DNA from 4 places in the Bradyrhizobium sp. CCGUVB23 genome. Region 3 is predicted to be linked to each of the others. Evidence: predicted binding sites of a transcription regulator. Region 3 holds the regulator's gene; each other region holds the start of a gene.
The links. Region 3 encodes LexA, which represses DNA repair genes until DNA is damaged. Its sites were predicted from a motif close to TGTTCNNNNTGTGTTCNG; they were not measured.
Positions count from the first base shown of each region.

Region 1: a site for LexA is predicted at 1,798-1,815, ahead of NLN62_RS05700 (PA0069 family radical SAM protein). Genes of this name have one in related genera too.
Region 2: a site for LexA is predicted at 2,503-2,520, ahead of ruvC (crossover junction endodeoxyribonuclease RuvC). Genes of this name have one in related genera too.
Region 4: a site for LexA is predicted at 1,576-1,593, ahead of NLN62_RS27115 (ribonuclease T2). Genes of this name have one in related genera too.

Region 1 covers NZ_JANADQ010000001.1:1,206,074-1,210,929, forward strand. The annotation lists gene NLN62_RS05695 (ribonuclease HII) at 1-419, opposite strand, end outside; gene NLN62_RS05700 (PA0069 family radical SAM protein) at 613-1,776, opposite strand; gene NLN62_RS05705 (phosphoketolase) at 1,994-4,390, shown strand; gene NLN62_RS05710 (YncE family protein) at 4,542-4,856, shown strand, end outside.
Region 2 covers NZ_JANADQ010000001.1:2,907,314-2,912,169, reverse strand. The annotation lists gene NLN62_RS13290 (methyl-accepting chemotaxis protein) at 1-1,392, opposite strand, end outside; gene NLN62_RS13285 (YebC/PmpR family DNA-binding transcriptional regulator) at 1,591-2,337, shown strand; gene ruvC (crossover junction endodeoxyribonuclease RuvC) at 2,551-3,078, shown strand; gene ruvA (Holliday junction branch migration protein RuvA) at 3,075-3,692, shown strand; gene NLN62_RS13270 (cytidine deaminase) at 3,740-4,159, shown strand; gene ruvB (Holliday junction branch migration DNA helicase RuvB) at 4,156-4,856, shown strand, end outside.
Region 3 covers NZ_JANADQ010000001.1:9,029,273-9,034,128, forward strand. The annotation lists gene NLN62_RS42345 (hypothetical protein) at 1-2, opposite strand, end outside; gene glp (gephyrin-like molybdotransferase Glp) at 229-1,440, shown strand; gene lexA (transcriptional repressor LexA) at 1,616-2,314, shown strand; gene NLN62_RS42360 (hypothetical protein) at 2,482-2,688, shown strand; gene NLN62_RS42365 (hypothetical protein) at 2,903-3,340, shown strand; gene NLN62_RS42370 (ComEC/Rec2 family competence protein) at 3,349-4,856, opposite strand, start outside.
Region 4 covers NZ_JANADQ010000001.1:5,894,058-5,898,913, reverse strand. The annotation lists gene NLN62_RS27130 (DUF3617 family protein) at 5-541, opposite strand; gene NLN62_RS27125 (hypothetical protein) at 581-886, opposite strand; gene NLN62_RS27120 (hypothetical protein) at 1,068-1,535, shown strand; gene NLN62_RS27115 (ribonuclease T2) at 1,640-2,332, shown strand; gene NLN62_RS27110 (23S rRNA (adenine(2030)-N(6))-methyltransferase RlmJ) at 2,517-3,377, shown strand; gene NLN62_RS27105 (cold-shock protein) at 3,628-3,843, shown strand; gene NLN62_RS27100 (outer membrane protein) at 3,916-4,539, opposite strand; gene uvrC (excinuclease ABC subunit UvrC) at 4,793-4,856, shown strand, end outside.

The sequences.
Region 1 (4,856 bases), 7.8 Mb from region 3:
AGCGCCACCACTGCGCGCTTCAGCGCCCAGAGCGAGGCGCGCAATATATTGTCGCGGTCGATGCGCGCCGGCGAGGCGACGGCGACAGAGACCTGCGCGGTTGCGCAGATCTTGTCGAACAGCTTTTCGCGCTCCTCGGCCGTCAGGCGCTTGGAATCGTCGATGCCGCGCGGGATCCGGTTCGGGTCGAGGATCACGGCGGCCGCGACCACAGGTCCCGCCAGCGGCCCCCGCCCCGCCTCGTCGCAGCCGGCGACCGGCCATACGCCGCGCTTGATCAGCGCGCGCTCGCGGCGAAAGCTCGGCGGCGCGATCGCGATGACGCCCTTGACGGTGCCCTTGGGCTCCTTCGCGGCCGCTTTGGGCTCTTTCTTCGCGGCGTCCTTGGCCGGCTTGCTGGCGGATTTGTCCCGAATCATGGCCGGGATCGTGCGCACGCGGCTCAGGCCGGCGCAACCGGGAACTCGGGATAATTCCCGTTATTCAGACGCCAGCCCATCCTCCGTCATTTGCGAGGAGCGACGAAGCAATCCGGACTGTCGCTGCAGATGCATTTCTGGATTGCTTCGCTGCGCTCGCAATGACGATGTGGAGGCATTTTGCGCCTTCGCCCTAGAACAGGCTCAGCTGCTCGCCGCCGCGCTTCGGCTTGGCGAAGTGGTCCGTTGTCAGCTTGGAGCGGCGCTTGTTCAGGCCGAGGCGCTCGCAGGCGATCTCGAAGCGGCGGCCGATGGTCCAGGCCATGGGACCCGTGCCCTTCATCCGCTCGCCCCATTTCGAGTCGTAGTCGCGACCGCCGCGCATGTCGCGGATCAGGGTGAAGACGTGGCGATAGCGATCCGGATAGTTCGCCATCAGCCATTCGCGGAAGAGGTCGCGGACCTCGAGCGGCAGCCGCAGCAGCACGTAGGAAGCTTCCTTGACGCCCGCATGCGCGGCCGCGTCCAAGATCCGTTCGATCTCGGAATCGTTCAGCGCAGGGATCACGGGAGCGACCATCACGGTCGTGGGGATACCGGCCTCCGTAAGCTGCTTCAGCGCCTCCAGCCGCTTGGGCGGTGTCGAGGCGCGCGGCTCCATGGTGCGCGCCAGCTTTGGATCGAGCGTCGTGACCGAGATCGCGACCTTGGCAAGGTTGCGGCTGGCCATGCGCGAGAGGATATCGATGTCACGCGTTACCAGCGCCGATTTCGTCACGATGCCGACGGGATGACCCGCGCGCTCCAGCACCTCCAGGATGCCGCGCATGATCTTCCGCTCGCGCTCGATCGGCTGATAGGGATCGGTGTTGGTGCCGATCGCGATCATCCGCGGCTCATAGCCGGTCGCGGCGAGTTCCTTCTCCAGGAGCGCCGGCGCCTCGGGCTTGGCAAACAGCTTTGACTCGAAGTCGAGCCCCGGCGAGAGCCCGAGATAGGCGTGGGTCGGCCGCGCGAAGCAGTAGACGCAGCCATGCTCGCAGCCGCGATAGGGATTGATGGAACGGTCGAAGCCGATGTCGGGGGAGTCGTTGCGGGTGATCACTTTGCGAGAGGTATCGACCGCCACCGTGGTCTTGAACGGCGGCAATTCCTCCAGGCTCTGCCAGCCGTCGTCAAAGGCAACGCGCGCCTCGGCCTCATAACGGCCGCTGGCGTTGGACTGGGCGCCCCGCCCGCGCCTGCGCTCGCGGTCGATCGCGACGGCAAGCTCAGGAAAGGCGGAAGGCGCACCCGCCGGCTCGGAGGGCGCCGTGACCGGCGGGTGCTTGAGGGCATGAGAGGATGCTCGACTCATGAAGCCAAGATAACACGCAAAAGGAACAAATCAAGAACATCAATTCAAAAACCGCAAAACAACCCCATGCAAAGTAGCCGCCCAAACTTCGCGCGCGGAATTTTGACCTCCCGCAAAGGGTGCCGGCCGCAATGACGTTTGATGCCGAGCGTTGGCAACGGATCGATCGCAGCGGAACCGTGTTGGTGACGATCGACGCAACAGGGTCAGCTTTATCATGACAAGCAAACAACAAGAGCGCGCCAGCGCGGGCGATATCGACCTGCTCGATCGCTACTGGCGCGCCGCAAACTACTTATCCGTCGGGCAAATCTACCTTTTGGACAATCCACTGCTGCGCGAGCCGCTGCGGCCCGAGCACATCAAGCCGCGCCTGCTCGGCCATTGGGGCACGACACCCGGGCTGAACTTCATTTATGCCCATCTCAACCGCGCGATCCGCACACTCGATCTCAGCGTGCTCTATATCTGCGGTCCCGGTCATGGCGGCCCGGGCATGGTCGCCAATACCTATCTCGAAGGCAGCTATAGCGAGATCTATCCAGACATCGGGCGCGACACGGACGGATTGCGCAAGCTGTTCAGGCAGTTCTCCTTCCCCGGCGGCATTCCGAGCCACGCGGCGCCGGAGACGCCGGGCTCGATCCATGAGGGCGGCGAGCTCGGCTACGCGCTGGTCCACGCCTATGGCGCGGCGCTCGACAATCCCGATCTGATCGTCGCCTGCGTCGTCGGTGACGGCGAAGCCGAGACCGGGCCGCTCGCGGCGTCCTGGCATTCGAACAAGTTCGTCAATCCCGCGCACGATGGCGCGGTGCTGCCGATCCTGCATCTCAACGGCTACAAGATCGCCAACCCTACCGTGCTCGGACGGATGCGCGACGAGGAGCTCCGCGATCTCTTCCGCGGGTTTGGCCACGAGCCGCTGTTCGTCGAGGGTGACGATCCCAAGACGATGCACCGGATCATGGCGGACGCACTCGACGTGGCGCTGGCAAGCATCCGCTCGATCCAGCAGCATGCGCGCGAAACAAGGACCACGATCGAGCGGCCGCGCTGGCCGATGATCGTGCTGCGCTCACCGAAGGGCTGGACCGGCCCCAAGGAGGTCGACGGGCTGAAGGTCGAAGGTTTCTGGCGCGCCCATCAGGTGCCGGTCGCCAATTGCCGGGAAAATCCCGCGCATTTGAAGGTGCTCGAAGGCTGGATGAAAAGCTACGCGCCGGAGGAGCTGTTCGATCGCAACGGCGCGCTCATTCCCGAGCTTCAGGCGCTCGCGCCGGAAGGCGATCGCCGCATGGGCGCCAATCCGCATGGTAATGGCGGGCTGTTGAAGCGCGAGCTGAAGCTGCCCGATTTCCGCAGCTTCGCCATCGAGGTGAAGGAGCCGGGCAAGACGGTCGCGGAGGCGACGCGCGAGCTCGGCAAATTCCTGCGCGACGTCGTCAGGCTGAATGCGGATGCGCGCAACTTCCGCATCATGGGTCCGGACGAGACCGCATCAAACCGGCTCGACCCCGTGTTCGAGGCAACCGAACGGGTCTGGATGGAGCCGACCGAACCTTATGATGTTCACCTCGCCCAGGATGGCCGCGTCATGGAGGTGCTGAGCGAGCATCTCTGCCAGGGTTGGCTCGAGGGCTATCTGCTCACCGGACGCCACGGCTTCTTCTCCTGCTACGAGGCCTTCATCCATATCGTCGACTCCATGTTCAACCAGCACGCCAAATGGCTGAAAGTGTCGCGCGAGCTGACGTGGCGTCGGCCAATCGCCTCGCTCAATTATCTCCTGACCTCGCATGTCTGGCGCCAGGACCATAACGGCTTCAGCCATCAGGACCCCGGCTTCGTCGATCTCGTCACCAACAAGAAGGCCGACATCGTCCGCGTCTATTTCCCGCCGGACGCCAACACGCTGCTGTGGGTTGCCGATCACTGTCTGCGCACCTACGACCGCATCAACGTCATCGTTGCCGGCAAGCAGCCCGCGCCGCAATGGCTCGCCATGCAGGACGCGGCGACGCATTGCGACGCCGGCATCGGAATCTGGACCTGGGCCGGCACGGAAGCTGCCGACGGCGAGCCCAACGTCGTGATGGCCTGCGCCGGCGACGTGCCGACGGTGGAGACGCTCGCCGCGGTCGATCTCTTGCGCAAGGCGCTACCGGATCTGAAGATCCGCGTCGTCAACGTCGTCGACCTCATGACGCTGCAACCGAAGGAGCAGCATCCGCACGGCCTCAGCGACCGCGATTTCGACTCGCTGTTCACGCGCGACAAGCCGGTGATCTTCGCCTATCACGGCTACCCCTATCTCATTCATCGCCTCACCTACAGCCGCGCCAACCACGCCGGCATGCATGTGCGCGGCTTTGACGAGGAAGGCACGACGACGACGCCGTTCGACATGGTCGTGCTCAACGAGCTCGACCGTTTCCATCTCGCGATCGAGGCGATCGAGCGTGTGCCGCGCCTCGCGACGAAGGCGGCAGACGTCAAGCAGCAGTTCCGAGATGCTCTGCTCAAGCATTCGGCTTTCGTGCGCGAGCACGGCGAGGACATGCCGGAGATCCGCAACTGGGTGTGGCCGAACAGTCGGGGCGTGACGACGTGACCCGAAGCAGTCGTCACGCGGTTCAAAGATCAAGGCCCTGGCGAATGTCCCGGCGCCGTCGGCGCGGTAATGATTGCTATCTGCAAAACCTGCAAGGTAAGGTAGAGTGACAGGCTCATCCAGAAATGAGCCGGGTGGGAGGAATCGCATCATGAATTTACGCAGTGCTCTTTGCGCCGCCTGCTTGGCTGGCCTCGTCGCCGGCAGCCCGGCAATGGCTGGAACCAACGACATCCTGATCGGCCTTGACAGCAAGATCACCTATGGTCCCGAGGGCCAGGTGAATGGCGCTCCGGGCAACGATGCTGTGCTGGTTTTGGACATTTCCAATCCCGCCAAACCCAGGATTCGCGCGAGCCTACCGCTGGCGAACTCTCTGCTGGGCCCGCCCACGAACCTGCAAATCACACCAGACGGCAAGCTGGGCCTGGTCGCCAATTCCGTGGTTCACGTCCAGGAGGGGAGC
Region 2 (4,856 bases), 6.1 Mb from region 3:
GTTGAGATATCTCGTGCGGTACTGCTGCGGATTGGTACCGGCGATTTCCGCGTAATCGGTGTCGAAGAGATCGTCGAGCCTGACCTCGCCGCGCGCGACTGCCTGCTCGAATATCCTCGTCAGCGCGGCGCCCGCTTCCATCGCGCGGGTCACGAATTCCGTGTTCTCCTCGTGGATCGACCAGAGCTTGTCCTCGATTTTTTCGCGCAGCTCGGCGTTCGGCGCCTGGAACTGCGCCCGCGCGCCGGCCTTGGACTGCTCGGCGACGCGCAGGCGGCAGGCGCCGATATCCTGGAGCACGCCGTCGATGGTCTCGTGCACCGAAAGCCTCGCGGCATCCGCGCCGCCGATCAGGACGCCGTCCATCGCAATCTCGTAGACCGGTATCGTCGCGCGGCGGCCCTTGATCTCGAGCTTGAGATGGCAGGGCAGGCGCTCGGTCTTGCGGCGGTCGTCGCCGTCGCTCTGCCTGAGCAGCACGGCGCAGCGCGATTTCAGCTTCTGCGCGAACATCGTGACAGCCTTGCCGGCGCTGGAGACGCTTTCGCCATGGGCTTCCGCCGCCTTGGTGGCGGCATCGATCTCGGCGGCGCTGTCGCCGACGGATACGATGAATTTCGATGCGGTTGCCGCGTTGCCGGAGACCTCGCTGGTGGTCGCGGTCTGCTCGGCGACCGCGCCATTGACGGTGTCGAACACCGGGCGGATCGCCTCGATCGCCTGTGAGATGCGGTGCACGGCTTCCGCCGAGCCTGCCGCGTCCTTTTGCAGTGCCTCGATCTTCCTGGTGATCTCCTCGGTCGCGCTCTGGGTCTGCACCGCGAGCGCCTTCACCTCGGTGGCAACGACGGCAAAGCCTTTTCCGGCCGCGCCGGCGCGCGCTGCCTCGATGGTCGAGTTCAGCGCGAGCAGCGTGGTCTGGCGCGCGATCTGCGCGATCAAATTGACGACGTTGCCGATCGCCGCGGAGGATTCGCGCAAGCGGTCAACATTGGCGCGGGCTTCTTGCGCGGCGGCGCTCGCAGCATCCGCAAGCTTGCCGGCCTCGCGGACCTGGGCGCCGATGCCCTGCGCGGACTGGGTGAATTTCTCGGCCGCGCTGGCAAAGGTGGTCGCGGTCGATTGCGCGGCGCTGCTGCGCCCCGTGAGGGCATCGGTGCGCTCGCGGATGGTCGCGAGCGTGTTGGCGGTTGCTTCCGCCCCGCCGGCGACCGATTCGGCGGCGCGCTCGAGCTGGCGGATCATCGCGCCGAGCTCGAGTTCCAGAAGCTCAAGAATTTCCTTGGCTGAATCGCCTTCCGGCGCAGCAGCGGGCTCGGCGACGGCTTGGGCCACCTGCGGCGTAGCCGCAGCCTGTTCCGGCAGACGCTTCCGAAGTAGTCCGAAGGCCATCAGGTCGCTCTTGTCGGGGGACGGGACGTGGATATTTTCACATCCCGAAATGAAGTCAGGGTTAACAGGTGCCTGATGGCGCGGCAGCTGCCCTACGATATTACCTTCAAGTATGCTCTTTCATTCCGGGGGGCTCGCGGCCTATAAGGCCCGCGCTCCATCCCCTTACCTTGGCTGACGATTCCTCAGAGACCACGCATGGCCGGACATTCCCAATTCAAGAACATCATGCACCGCAAGGGGCGGCAGGATGCGCAGAAGTCGAAGCTCTTCGGCAAGCTGGCCCGCGAAATCACCGTCGCGGCCAAGCTCGGCACGCCCGACCCCAACATGAATCCGCGCCTGCGCGCGGCCGTGATCGCGGCGCGCCAGGAGAACATGCCGAAGGACAATATCGAGCGCGCCATCAAGAAGGCGCTCGGCAATGAGGGCGAGAACTATGACGAGATCCGCTACGAGGGCTATGGCCCCGGCGGCGTCGCCGTCATCGTCGAGGCGTTGACCGACAACCGCAACCGCGCCGCCTCCGACATCCGCTCCTTCTTTACAAAATCCGGCGGAAATCTCGGCGAAACCGGCTCGGTCTCCTTCATGTTCGACCGCACCGGCATCATCGAATATGACCGCAGCGTCGCTTCCGACGACGCGGTGCTCGATGCCGCGATCGAGGCCGGTGCAGACGACGTCATCTCGGGCGAGAACGGCCATGAGATCTACGCCTCGACCGAAAGCTACCGCGATGTGGCCAAGGCGCTCGAAGCGAAGTTCGGCGAGCCGCGCAAGGCCGCGCTGATCTGGAAGCCGCAGAACACGGTGGCCGTCGACGACGAGACCGGCGAGAAGCTCCTCAAGCTGATGGACCTGCTCAACGAGCACGACGACGTCCAGAACGTCTATGCCAATTTCGAGATTTCCGACGCGCTGATGGCGAAGATGGGCGGATAAAGCGGCTCTCGTGTCCCGGACGCGGCGCACTGCGAAGCGGTGCGACGCAGAGCCGGGACCCACGCTTCCCAGTCTGCCGATGCAGAGATGGGCCCCGGTTCAGCAGCGCATCACTGCGTGCTGCGCTGCGCCCGGGGCACGAGACCATACTTCCCCGGGGACTTGCGTTCCGTTTCTGTTTCCCTCCCTCCGGCCAGCCGCTATCACTGGCCCATGACCGCGCTCCCGATTCGCCATCCCGTCCGCATCATCGGCATCGACCCCGGCCTGCGCCGCACCGGCTGGGGCGTGATCGAGGCCGACGGCAATCGCCTCGTCTATGTCGCCTGCGGCTCGGTGGAACCGCCTGAGGGCTTGGCGCTGTCGAGCCGGTTGCTCGCGATCCATGAGGGGCTCGCGTCTGTGCTCTCCCACCACAAGCCGATGGAAGCCGCCGTCGAGCAGACCTTCGTCAACAAGGACGGCGTTGCGACGCTCAAACTCGGCCAGGCCCGCGGCGTCGCCATGCTGGCGCCCGCGATGTTCGGCATCACGGTGGCCGAATACGCGCCCAACCAGGTCAAGAAGACCGTGGTCGGCGCCGGTCACGCCGACAAGAACCAGATCGCGGTGATGCTGAAGATCCTGCTGCCCAAAGCCGAGCCGCCGTCGGCGGACGCCGCCGACGCGCTCGCCATCGCCATCACCCACGCCCATCACCGCCAAAGTGCCGCCCTGCGGCTGAAGGTGGTGGGGATATGATCGGCAAGCTCAAGGGCCTGATCGATTCCTACGGCGAGGATTTCGTCATCCTCGACGTCGGCGGCGTCGGCTATCAGGTGCATTGCTCGACCCGCACGCTGCAGCATCTGCCCACGCCCGGCGAAGCGGCCGTGCTCTCGATCGAGACCTATGTCCGCGAGGATCAGATCAAGCTGTTCGGCTTCCGCACCGACCAGGAGCGCGAATGGTTTCGCCTGCTCCAGACCGTGCAGGGGGTCGGCGCCAAGGTCGCGCTCGCCGTGCTCGGCACGCTGCAGCCTTCCGACCTCGCGAACGCGATCGCGCTGCGCGACAAGGCCGCGGTGTCGCGCACGCCGGGCGTAGGTCCCAAGGTGGCCGAGCGCATCGTCACCGAGTTGAAGGACAAGGCGCCGGCCTTTGCCAATGTCGATCCGCACGTCGTTCATCTCGCCGGCGCCGTCGACGACCAGCGTGCCCCGCGGCCCGTCGCGGACGCGATCTCCGCGCTGGTCAATCTCGGCTACGGCCAGCCGCAGGCGGCGGCCGCCATCGCCACGGCGTCACGCAATGCCGGCGAGAATGCGGAAACCGCGCAGCTCATCCGTTTGGGTCTGAAAGAATTGTCGAAATAGACTATCCTGCGCGGCCCGCTGACTGACGAAGGAATGCATTTTCCGCCATGCTGAGCAACGAAGACAAGGAACTCATCGCCGCCGCGACCGCCGCGATCAGCGAGCGTTATCGCAACGACTGGCAGGAGGTGGGCGCTGCTATGCGCACGCGCGACGGCCGCATCGTCACCGGCGTGAACATCGACGCCTATATCGGCCGCATTGCAGTCTGCGCCGAGGCGATCGCGATCGGACGCGCCATTACGGAGACCGGTGACCGCGGCATCGAGACGATCGTCGCCGTGCGCCATCCCAAGCCGGACGAGCCCGGCGACATCGCCGTCGTCTCACCCTGCGGCATCTGCCGCGAGCTGATCCACGATTACGACGCCAAGGCGCGGGTCATCGTTCCCGACAATGGCCGCGAGCCGAAGGTCGTCAGCATCGGCGAGCTCTTGCCGAACAAATACCGGCGGGGCAACGAGTGAACACCCCCTCCCGCATCGTCACACCCGAGCGCCGCAGCGACGATGTCGGCGACACGGCGCTGCGTCCGCAATCGCTGACTGAATTCGTCGGCCAGCAGCAGGCGCGCAAGAATCTGTCCATCTTCATCGATGCTGCGCGCAAGCGCGGCGAGGCGCTGGATCACGTGCTGTTCGTGGGTCCCCCCGGCCTCGGCAAGACCACGCTGGCGCAGATCGTGGCGCGCGAGCTCGGCGTCGGCTTTCGCGCCACATCGGGCCCGGTGATCGCCAAGGCCGGCGATCTCGCCGCGCTCCTCACCAACCTCGAAGAGCGCGACGTACTCTTCATCGACGAGATCCACCGCCTGAGCCCAGCAGTGGAAGAGGTGCTCTATCCCGCGATGGAGGATTTCCAGCTCGACCTCATCATCGGCGAGGGGCCGGCGGCGCGCTCGGTCAAGATCGAGCTTGCAAAGTTCACCCTCGTCGGCGCGACGACGCGTGCCGGCCTTCTCACCAATCCGCTGCGCGACCGTTTCGGCATCCCGATCCGGCTCAACTTCTATACGGTCGAGGAGCTGGAAGGCATCGTCACCCGCGGCGCGCGCGTGCTCAATGTCGGCATGAGCCCGGATGGCGCCAACGAGATCGCGCGCCGCGCCCGCGGCACGCCGCGCATCGCCGGCCGGCTGCTCAGGCGGGTGCGCGACTTTGCCTC
Region 3 (4,856 bases):
ATCAAGGCCTCCCAGACGTCTATTGACGCGCCTGCATGCGGTCGCGCGCAGCAATTCTGAGCCGGAAGCAGGACGACGCGATATTGTCCCAAAGGGCATCCCGCCGTCCTGCTGCTGGAGCGACATTTCATCTCCACCTTCGTGATCGCCCCTTTTGCCTCGACGCCCGCACTCGGCTAGAACGCAACGCGACCTGTCCTTACGATTTGCTCTGCAGGAGTTTTGCCCGTGGCCCTGATGCCGGTGTCCGATGCCCTCGCCGCGGTGCTTGCGGGCGTCGTGCCCGTGGCTGAGGAGATAGTCGCGCTGGATGCGGCCTGGCATCGCGTGCTGGCGCGCGACGTCGCGGCCAGGCGCACGCAGCCGCCGCAGGCGATGTCGGCGATGGACGGCTATGCGGTGCGCGCCACCGACGCGACGAAGGTGGGTGCAGAGCTCACCGTGATCGGCGAGGTCGCGGCCGGCCGGCCGTTTGCGGGAACGGTCGGCGCGAGCCAGGCGGTGCGGATCTTCACCGGCGGCGTGGTGCCCGATGGCGCGGACGCGGTGGTGATCCAGGAGGACACCGTCGCTGACGGCAAGCGCGTCACGATCAAGGAGGCCGCGATCGTCGGACGGCACATCCGCCCCGCCGGCGTCGATTTCCGCGAGGGCGACGTGCTGCTCCGACAGGGAGCCCGGCTGACCGAACGCGACCTCTCACTCGCCGCCGGCATGAACCATCCTGAGCTTGCCGTCCGCCGCCGGCCCAGGGTCGCGATTCTCGCGACCGGCGACGAACTGGTGATGCCGGGCTCGACGCCCGGCGCGGGCCAGATCGTTTTTTCCAACGGCTACGCCTTGCACGCGCTGGCGCGGGCCGAGGGCGCCGAAACGTTCGATCTCGGCATTGCAGCCGATACCGTTGCGGCGACCACCGCCGGTATCCGCCGGGCCCGCGAGAGCGGCGCCGACATCCTGATCACGACCGGCGGGGCCTCGGTCGGCGACCACGATCTGGTCAGGCCTGCGCTTCAGGCCGAAGGCTTCGAAATGGCGTTCTGGAAAATCGCGATGCGGCCGGGCAAGCCCATGATGCACGGCCATCTAGGCGCGATGCGGGTGATCGGCCTGCCCGGCAATCCGGTGTCGTCCTATGTCTGCGGCTTCCTGTTCATGGTGCCGTTGATTCGCGCGCTTGCGGGCCGCTCGCGCGTTCATCACCGCCGCGAGCGCGCCGTGCTCGGGCGTGACGTCGGGCCCAACGATGTCCGCGAGGACTATCTGCGTGCCAGGCTCGAGGAGCGCGAGGACGGCACGCTCGTGGCCGTTCCGGTCAACCACCAGGACTCCTCGCTGCTTGCGAATCTCGCTATGGCACAGGCACTTCTCGTGCGCGCGCCATTCGCGCCAAAGGCCGAAGCAGGCACGCCTTGCGAGGTGTTGCGGCTGCCCTTGTGAGTGCGATCTGATTCGCGCGTGACGCGAACTTCGCCGCGTTCACACAAAATTAAGTGGTTGCGGAACACATATCGAACATATAGTGTCCGTTCATGATTTGTTTCGAGCATCTAGCGGCTTCTGCTGAATCTGACGTCTCGGAATCGAACGACATCAACCGGGGGACTTGGTCGAGATGTTAACGCGCAAACAATACGAGCTTCTGCGGTTCATCAGTGAGCGCCTCAAGGAAAGCGGCGTGCCGCCCTCCTTCGACGAAATGAAGGACGCGCTCGATCTGCGCTCGAAGTCGGGCATCCATCGCCTGATCACCGCGCTGGAAGAGCGCGGCTTCATCCGTCGCCTGCCCAACCGCGCGCGCGCCATCGAGGTCATCAAGCTGCCCGAGCTTCAGGCTGCAGGCGCCGGCCGCCGCGGCTTCACGCCGAGCGTCATCGAAGGCAATCTCGGCAAGGTGCGGGGCCCAAGCGCTACTGTCGACGAGGGCGAGCGTCCGGTCGCCGTGCCCGTGATGGGACGGATCGCGGCCGGCACGCCGATCGAGGCGTTGCAGACCCGCAGCCACACCATCAGCGTACCGCCGGACCTGCTCGGCTCGGGCGAGCACTATGCGCTCGAAGTGCGCGGCGATTCGATGGTCGACGCCGGCATCCTGGATGGCGACATGGCGCTGATCCAGCGCAACGAGACCGCGGATACCGGCGACATCGTGGTGGCGCTGATCGACGACGAGGAAGCGACGCTCAAGCGCTTCCGCCGCCGCGGTGCGTCGATCGCGTTGGAGCCCGCGAACACCGCCTATGAGGTGCGCATCCTGCCGCCGAACCGGGTGAAGATTCAGGGCAAGCTGATCGGGCTGTACCGGAAGTACTGATTGCCCGGCAGATTGCCGGCCATCGCGCAGCGACGCGGGCGGACGGATTGTCCGCTCCGGCGGAATGGTGTTTCCGCTTCCACCGCGATTATCCTCACACCTGCGCAGAGCTAATCCTCAAGCACCGCAAGCGCGAATGCGCGGTGCACGATAAAGAGGAAAAAACCGTGCGACAGATGATTTTGGGCGTGTTCTCGGCGGCCTTGCTCGCGGGCTCGGCCTCCGCGAGCGATGCAGCGCAACACCACTGTGCCATCCGCAAGACGGAGCACGCGGTAACCAGCGCGCCATTCCGCAATTCCAACAATGCGATCGCACCCGCGCCGCAGGTGAGCTGGCCCTATTCAGGGTACTCCGCTCCTGCCGGCCGCTGATGGAAGCTCGCGTGAGTGAATGGTGTGAACCAAGATAGACTAACAGCGAGAGGCTTTGTTCCTGGTTTGCCGGGAAAGATAATGTGATCGGGCGACGCGCACACGGGCCGCAGATTTGCCCACAAACGCGATACACTCGAAGGCTTCCAACTCTGATAGAGGCCTGCGCCTCCGGGGGGGCGCGGACCTGCTATCTCGCATGAGGAGCACTCCGATGTGTGACTACAGCCTACATGCCGTTGCGACCCGCCCCGCTCAAGTCGGCGAGACGATCGTCACGACAACCTTCCGCGGCACCTCGACGCGTGGATTTGCGTCGGAGCGTGATCTCTCGGTTGCCGTCTGCCTCCTGCCGGGCACCGAGCTCGCCTTCGCCGACAACGTCCGCTACGACAATCGCTGGATCTGGACACGCACCGTCAATTCCCGCGTCGGCAAGTTCGGCAAGGTCGATCCGCACATTCCCGATCGTCATCATGATGCGATCGAATTCCCCGACGGCAACTACGTGCTGGTGACGCAGCTCGTCGAGGGACAGCGTGCCACCGTTCTGCAATTGCCGGTGACGCAGCCGCTCGGCGAGAAGACAGAGCAGCCCGCCGTCGAGCAGCACACGACCACGACGCCTACGACACGCCTGCCGATCGGCTGACGCGTCTTTCAATCCTCGGCCTGCAGGTCGGCCTCCGACGGCGTAGCGTCCTTGCTGCGTGGAGTAGCCGGCCGCGGTGCGAGGCTGAGCTCGAAATCGCTATCGCCGGCCTCAGCCGGCGACCAGGGGCGGTTTGCGCCCCTTGCTTTCACCGTTTGCAGCGTGAAACCGTCGCCCTCGCGCGATAGGGTGAGCGCGCCTTGCGTCTTCAGACGCTCGCGATCCACGACCATTGCCGCGCAATCGGTTGCTGCCGGCTTCGCCGTCACCACCAGCGCGGCGCGGCTGCAATCATCCGCCAGCGCGTCGACACGCAGCGAGAGCGCGACCAGACGACCATCAGCGAGCGGCGTCACGCAGCCGGCCTCGTCGCATGAGACGCCGTCGGCGAGCGAGGTAGCGGTTGCGCTGCGCGGATCGGCATCGGCTGCAAGCCACTCCTTGAGGAGAAAATTGTCCTTGCCGGTTCGGATCAGGTGCAGTTGGCGGTCCCTGCCGCGCACCGCGACGCTGTGGCCGTCGCCCGCGATCAGGATGTCGGGCTGGCGCACGTGCAGCGTCGAACCAATCGAGAGCGCGAGCACGATGGCGCCCGTCCAGCGCAGCGGCGTGCGCAACAGGCCCATCACGATGAGGCCGATGCTGGCGGCAATCAGCGGACCGGTGCCGAACGCGGCGATGCGGCCGACCGCGCCCGGCAACGCCGCGACCCAGCGCGTCACAACGACCATCCAGTCGATGCCGATCCCCATCAGCCACCAGAACACGCCATCGAGCCCGAACGGCGCTGCGATCAACCCCAAAAGTCCGGCGGGCATCACCAGCGCCGAGACCACCGGCATCGCCGCGAGATTGGCGAGCACCCCGTAAGGCGTGACGCGGTGGAAATGGAAGGCGGCATAAGGTGTCGTCGCAAGCCCCGCGATCAGCGAGGCCATCAGCAGCATGACGAGCTCGCGGCCGCCCCACAGCGCGATGCGCGCTGTAGCGGAGTGATCGGGCGAGGCAAACAGGTTCGGCATACCGATCTGCACCAGCGCGACGAGGCCGAGGGTCGCAGCAAACGACATCTGGAAGCTCGGATGCACGAGAGCCTCCGGCGCGACCGCGAGCACGATCAACGCCGCGACTGCCAGCGTGCGGAAGGTGATGGCACGCCGATCGACCATCACCGCGATCAGCACCACCGCCGTCATGAAGAACGAGCGCTGCGTCGCAACCTCCGCGCCGGACAGCAGCAGGTAAAATGCTGCGGCCACCAGCGCGGCCGCAGCCGACCATTTCTTGATCGGATAGCCCACCGCAAATCCCGGGATCAGCGCCAGCAGCGCGCGCACCGCAAAGAACACTACGCCGGCGACGACCGCCATGTGATAGCCGGAGATCGACAGCACGTGCCCGAGGCCCGAGATGAACATGGCATCGTTCACGGGCTCGGTAATCGCGTCGCGCCGCCCGGTGAGGAGCGCGGTGGCGATCGCGCGGTTGTCGCCGTCGAGCGTGGCGCGGATGCGCG
Region 4 (4,856 bases), 3.1 Mb from region 3:
CACCCTACTTCGGCAGCAGATCCTTCAGCTTCGCCGCGTCCTTGACGTTCATCTTGAAGCCGCCGGGCATCACGATGTCGCCGGGCTTCTGGTCCGCCTTGCACGGGCCGAGCCACTTGGCCTCGATCGTCGTGGTTGCGTCGTGCCCCGCAGCTCCGGCAACGCCGCCCTGGATGTGCGCGGTGCTCTTCACCGTATAGGCGGTGTTGAAGTCGCCGGTGATCTCGGCATGCGAGGTCGTGATGGTGCCGGCAACGTTGCAGACGGAATCGCTGACGTAACCGGTCGCGGTCTTCTGGATGTCCTGCTTGGTGCAGATCTGCTTCGCCATCGGGGAGACGTTGTTGTTCATCTCCTTGTCGACGTTCTCGTCGGTGCAGTGCTGCATGGTCATCTCCGGCATCGGCCCGCCGGAGCGAAGCATCTTCATCTCCCAGAGGCCGGCCTTGCGCACCGGCAGATCCACCGCATGCGCAGCCGTCGTCGCCGACATCGCGAGCACAAGCAGGCTAGCGCAGAAAACAACAGGCCGTCGCGTCATGCGCCCAACTCCCGGTCACAGCTTGCGGTCTGAAGGGGATCAGTACAGCGTGCGCAGCGGCTGCTCGGCCGCGCCATACGGCACCCAGCGGCAGGAGAACGAGATGTAGCCGCCGTCATAGGGCTGCACGGCGAGGAATTTCACCACCTTGCCGTAACGGGCGCAGTGGTCGACTGCGATCTGCCGCGCATCGACCTGCGTCGCCATTGAATAGGCGATGATGCCGCCGGTGTCGTTGCCCTTGACGGGCGGCACCGGAAGGATGTCGGCGCGCGCCGGCGCACCCGCCAGCAGTCCCGAGACAACCAGGCTGGCAAGAAGGCTCGCGGCCGCAATGATTCGCATTCCCGTCACTCCCTTTGGCTGGCGCCAGTCTACGGCGCCGCGGACGTGCTGAAAAGAACGGAAGGCCTGCCAAGCGCGACGTTGCGTGCAACTCGTCAGCGAGTGTTGCCCGGCTGCACTTGACCTCTCCCCACCTTCGCGGCACGGTCCGTTGCTTGCAACCATGCCTCCTGGATTGCCCATGCGCGACCTCGTCACCTCCCTGAAATCGCTCCGCTTTGCCGCGGTATTCGGCCTCGTCCTGGGGGCGCTGTCGCTGACCGAGGCCAAGGCCGCCAATCCGCTGGAGCTGAACTTCTGGCTCGATGGCCCCCGCTATGACGGCCGCGTCGCGGATTGCGACAAGGCACTGCCGACGATCGCCACCCAGTTCTGGGAGAAAGAAAGCTCGTTCTGGAATTCGTCGTTGAAGATCACGGGCTTCGCGGGGGTCCACGAGACCGCCTTCCGGCCCTGGCAGTCCGACAACATTCCGCGCCGCTACTGCACGGGCGAGGCCATGCTCAGCGACGGCAAGGTGCGCAGGGTGCATTTCTCGATCCTCGAGGACGGCGGCTTTGCCGGCTTCGGCCAGGGCGTCGAATGGTGCGTGGTCGGTCTCGACCGCAACTGGGCGTACAATCCCGCCTGCCGGGCGGCAAAACCCTGATTCGGGCGAATCGTCGCGCCAAGGCGGGCGTCGTCCATTTTGTTCTTGAAATGTTCTCGTCGCCTGCTAGGCTCTCTTGCACAGTCTAGTTGAAGGGCGTCGTCATGTTTCATTCCAGATTGCATTCCCTGTCCCGTTTTCTGATCTCCCTCGCGCTCACCGCCGGCCTTGTCGCGCTGGCCGGCAGTGCAATGGCGCAGGACAGGCGGCAGAATGCGCCCGGCGAATTCGATTTCTATGTGCTGTCGCTGTCCTGGTCGCCGTCGTTCTGCGAGGAGGCAGCCGAGCGCGGCGGCCGCTCCCAGATCCAGTGCGGCGGACGGCCCTACGCCTTCGTGGTGCACGGGCTGTGGCCGCAATATGAGAACGGCTTTCCGGAGTACTGCCAGCGGCCGGCGCCGCGGCTGAACCGCAACATCGTCTCTTCCATGCTCGACCTGATGCCGGCGCCGGGGCTGATCTTCAACGAATGGGACAAGCACGGCACCTGCTCGGGCCTGTCGGACCGCAATTATTTCGAGACCATCCGGAAAGCGCGCGCCGTCATCAAGATTCCGGCCGAATATCTCGATCTGTCGCAGGCCAAGACCGTGGCGCCCGCCGATGTCGAGGAGGCCTTCATCAAGGCCAATCCGGGGCTGAGCAGCTCGGCCGTTTCAGTGACGTGCAACCGGACGCGGCTGTCGGAGGTGCGCATCTGCCTGAACAAGGACCTGCAATTCCGCTCCTGCGAGGAGCTCGACCGCCGCGCCTGCCGCCGCGACCAGGTGACGATGCCGCCGATCCGCGGCGGTTAGCCTCAGCCGCACACTCTCTCCGTCATTCCGGGATGGAGCGTCAGCACCAGACCCGGAATCTCGGGATTCTCAGGTGCGCAATTGCGCACCATAGTTCGATGCTCCGGGCCGCGCTTGCGGTCCCGTCGCATCGTCCCGGAATGACAACCGTTACTTTCATCGCGCGATGTCGTAACTGTCCGACATGAACTACCGCCACGCCTTTCACGCCGGCAACTTCGCCGATGTCATCAAGCACATCGTGCTGGCGCGCATCCTGACCTATCTCCAGGACAAGCCAGCCGCATTCCGCGTCATCGACACTCATGCCGGCGCCGGCCTCTACGATCTCGAAGGCGACGAGGCGCGGCGCGGCGGCGAGTGGCTGACCGGCATCGCCCGCGTCATGCAGGCACGTCTGTCCAACGAGGTCGCCGCACTCACAAAGCCCTATCTCGACATCGTCCGCGCCTTCAATCCGCGCGGCGAATTGAAGGCCTATCCCGGATCGCCGCTGATCGCGCGTGGCCTGTTGCGGCCGCAGGACCGCCTCGTCGCCTGCGAGCTCGAGCCGAAGGCGCGCAAGGCGCTGATCGATGTGCTGCGTCGCGACACGCAGGCGCGCGTGGTCGATCTTGACGGCTGGGTTGCGCTGCCGGCTTTCGTGCCGCCGAAGGAGCGGCGCGGTCTGGTGCTGATCGACCCGCCCTTCGAGGCCAAGGACGAGTTCGAGCGTCTCGGTGAGGCCTTCTCCGAAGCGTACGCCAAGTGGCCGACCGGCATCTATGTGATCTGGTATCCCGTCAAATCCAGGCGCGCCACCGACGCGCTCGCGCAAGCTGTGGCGCGGGCTGCAGCCGCAGCCAAGCCTCAGGGGAAATGCCTACGGCTCGAATTCAGCGTCGCACCGCAAAGTACCGACGCACCACTCGTCACGACGGGGCTTTTGATCGTCAACCCACCCTTTACGCTGCAGGGCGAGCTCAAGACCATCCTGCCGGAGCTCGAAAAGCCGCTCGGCCAGGGCGGCGCGGCCCGTTTCCGCCTGGAGGTACCGAAGCCCTAAAGTAGTACACCTATTGGGAAAACTATGCATGAACGGTAGTCAATCTGCAAAGAACCGTATTATGCTGTGTCCCGTGACTGGCTTTGCGTTCCGCTTCCGCGAATGGTTGCGGCGGAGTGAAGGCCTCAGAAGGATCCAGGCGGACTGACACGTCCGTCCAAGGGTGGCCAGCTCCCGGGCTCGTATGTCCGGTCATGCCGAGGTGCGAGTCTGCATCACGGCGGAGGAGCAATGCGGGGGAGGAGTCCCGATGGCCATGACGGGCACGGTTAAATTTTTCAACGGCGAGCGCGGTTACGGCTTCATCAAGCCGGACGATGGCGGTCGCGACGTCTTCGTTCACATCACGGCGGTGGAGCGGGCGGGACTGAAGGACCTCACCGAAGGACAGCGTATCACTTTCGAAGTCGAGCCGGACAAGAAGGGCAAGGGACCCAAGGCGGTCAACCTGGTGATCCTCTCTTAGGCGAAGCCTGACGCAAAAAAGTCCCGGCCGCGAGGCCGGGAGGTTTAGGTCCGGTATTTTCTTCTTTAGCTATCAGAAGTGATAGTTCACGCCTGCACGCACCACGCTGGCGCTATAGCCGTTCGACACGCCGGTGATCGCGAACTGGCTCGAAGACAGATCGAGGAAGAGATATTCGATCTTGGCGCTCCAGTTCTGCGCGATGCCGAACTCGGCGCCGACACCTGCAGTCCAGCCCACCGTGGTGTGCGACTCCGTCCAGCCAAAAGTCTCCGCACGCAACTCGCCGAATGCAAGACCGGCGGTGCCGTAGAACAGGATGTTGTTGAAGGCGTAGCCGGCGCGACCGCGCAACGTTCCGAACCAGGGATTGGAAAACTTCCACGGCGCGAACGTATCGTCGGCGCCGGCCGCCTGGATATCGCCTTCCACGCCGAACACCCACGGGCCGTTCTGGAAGTTGTAGCCGGCCTGGATGCCGCCGACGAAGCCGGCCGGATTGGCGGGATTGTTGCTCACCGAGCCCCATTCATAGCCGAGATTGGCGCCGAGATAGGGACCGGCCCAGCTATAGGCATTGAGCGGCTGGTTGACGGTATAGGCTGCTTGCCGTCCGTAATTGAGATCGGCGGCCTCTGCCGAAGCGCTCCAGCCGGCGGCAACCAGAGCCGCAGCGCCCATAACGAGCCCCTTCATCACACACTCCAACGCAACTGCCGCAAGGCCATCGCGGTCTGCATGCGCAGTCGCGCAAGGCAAAGCCGCATGGTTACGGAACCAAGAACTTTTCGCGTAGGATTTATCGAGAGTTTTAAGTTAAAGGGTTGTTAAGCGCGGTTACCGCCCGCTTAACAGTCTTAAGGAAGCGTTACCGGGAACACCGCGCGCGGTCCGCTCAGCCAGCCCGGTGAAACTTCAAATCGGCACGCCCAGCGCCTAAATTCGCACTATGGATCACGATTCCTCCGACACCCCGGACACTGCACGCGCGCGAAAGGTGCGGCGCGGCGCAG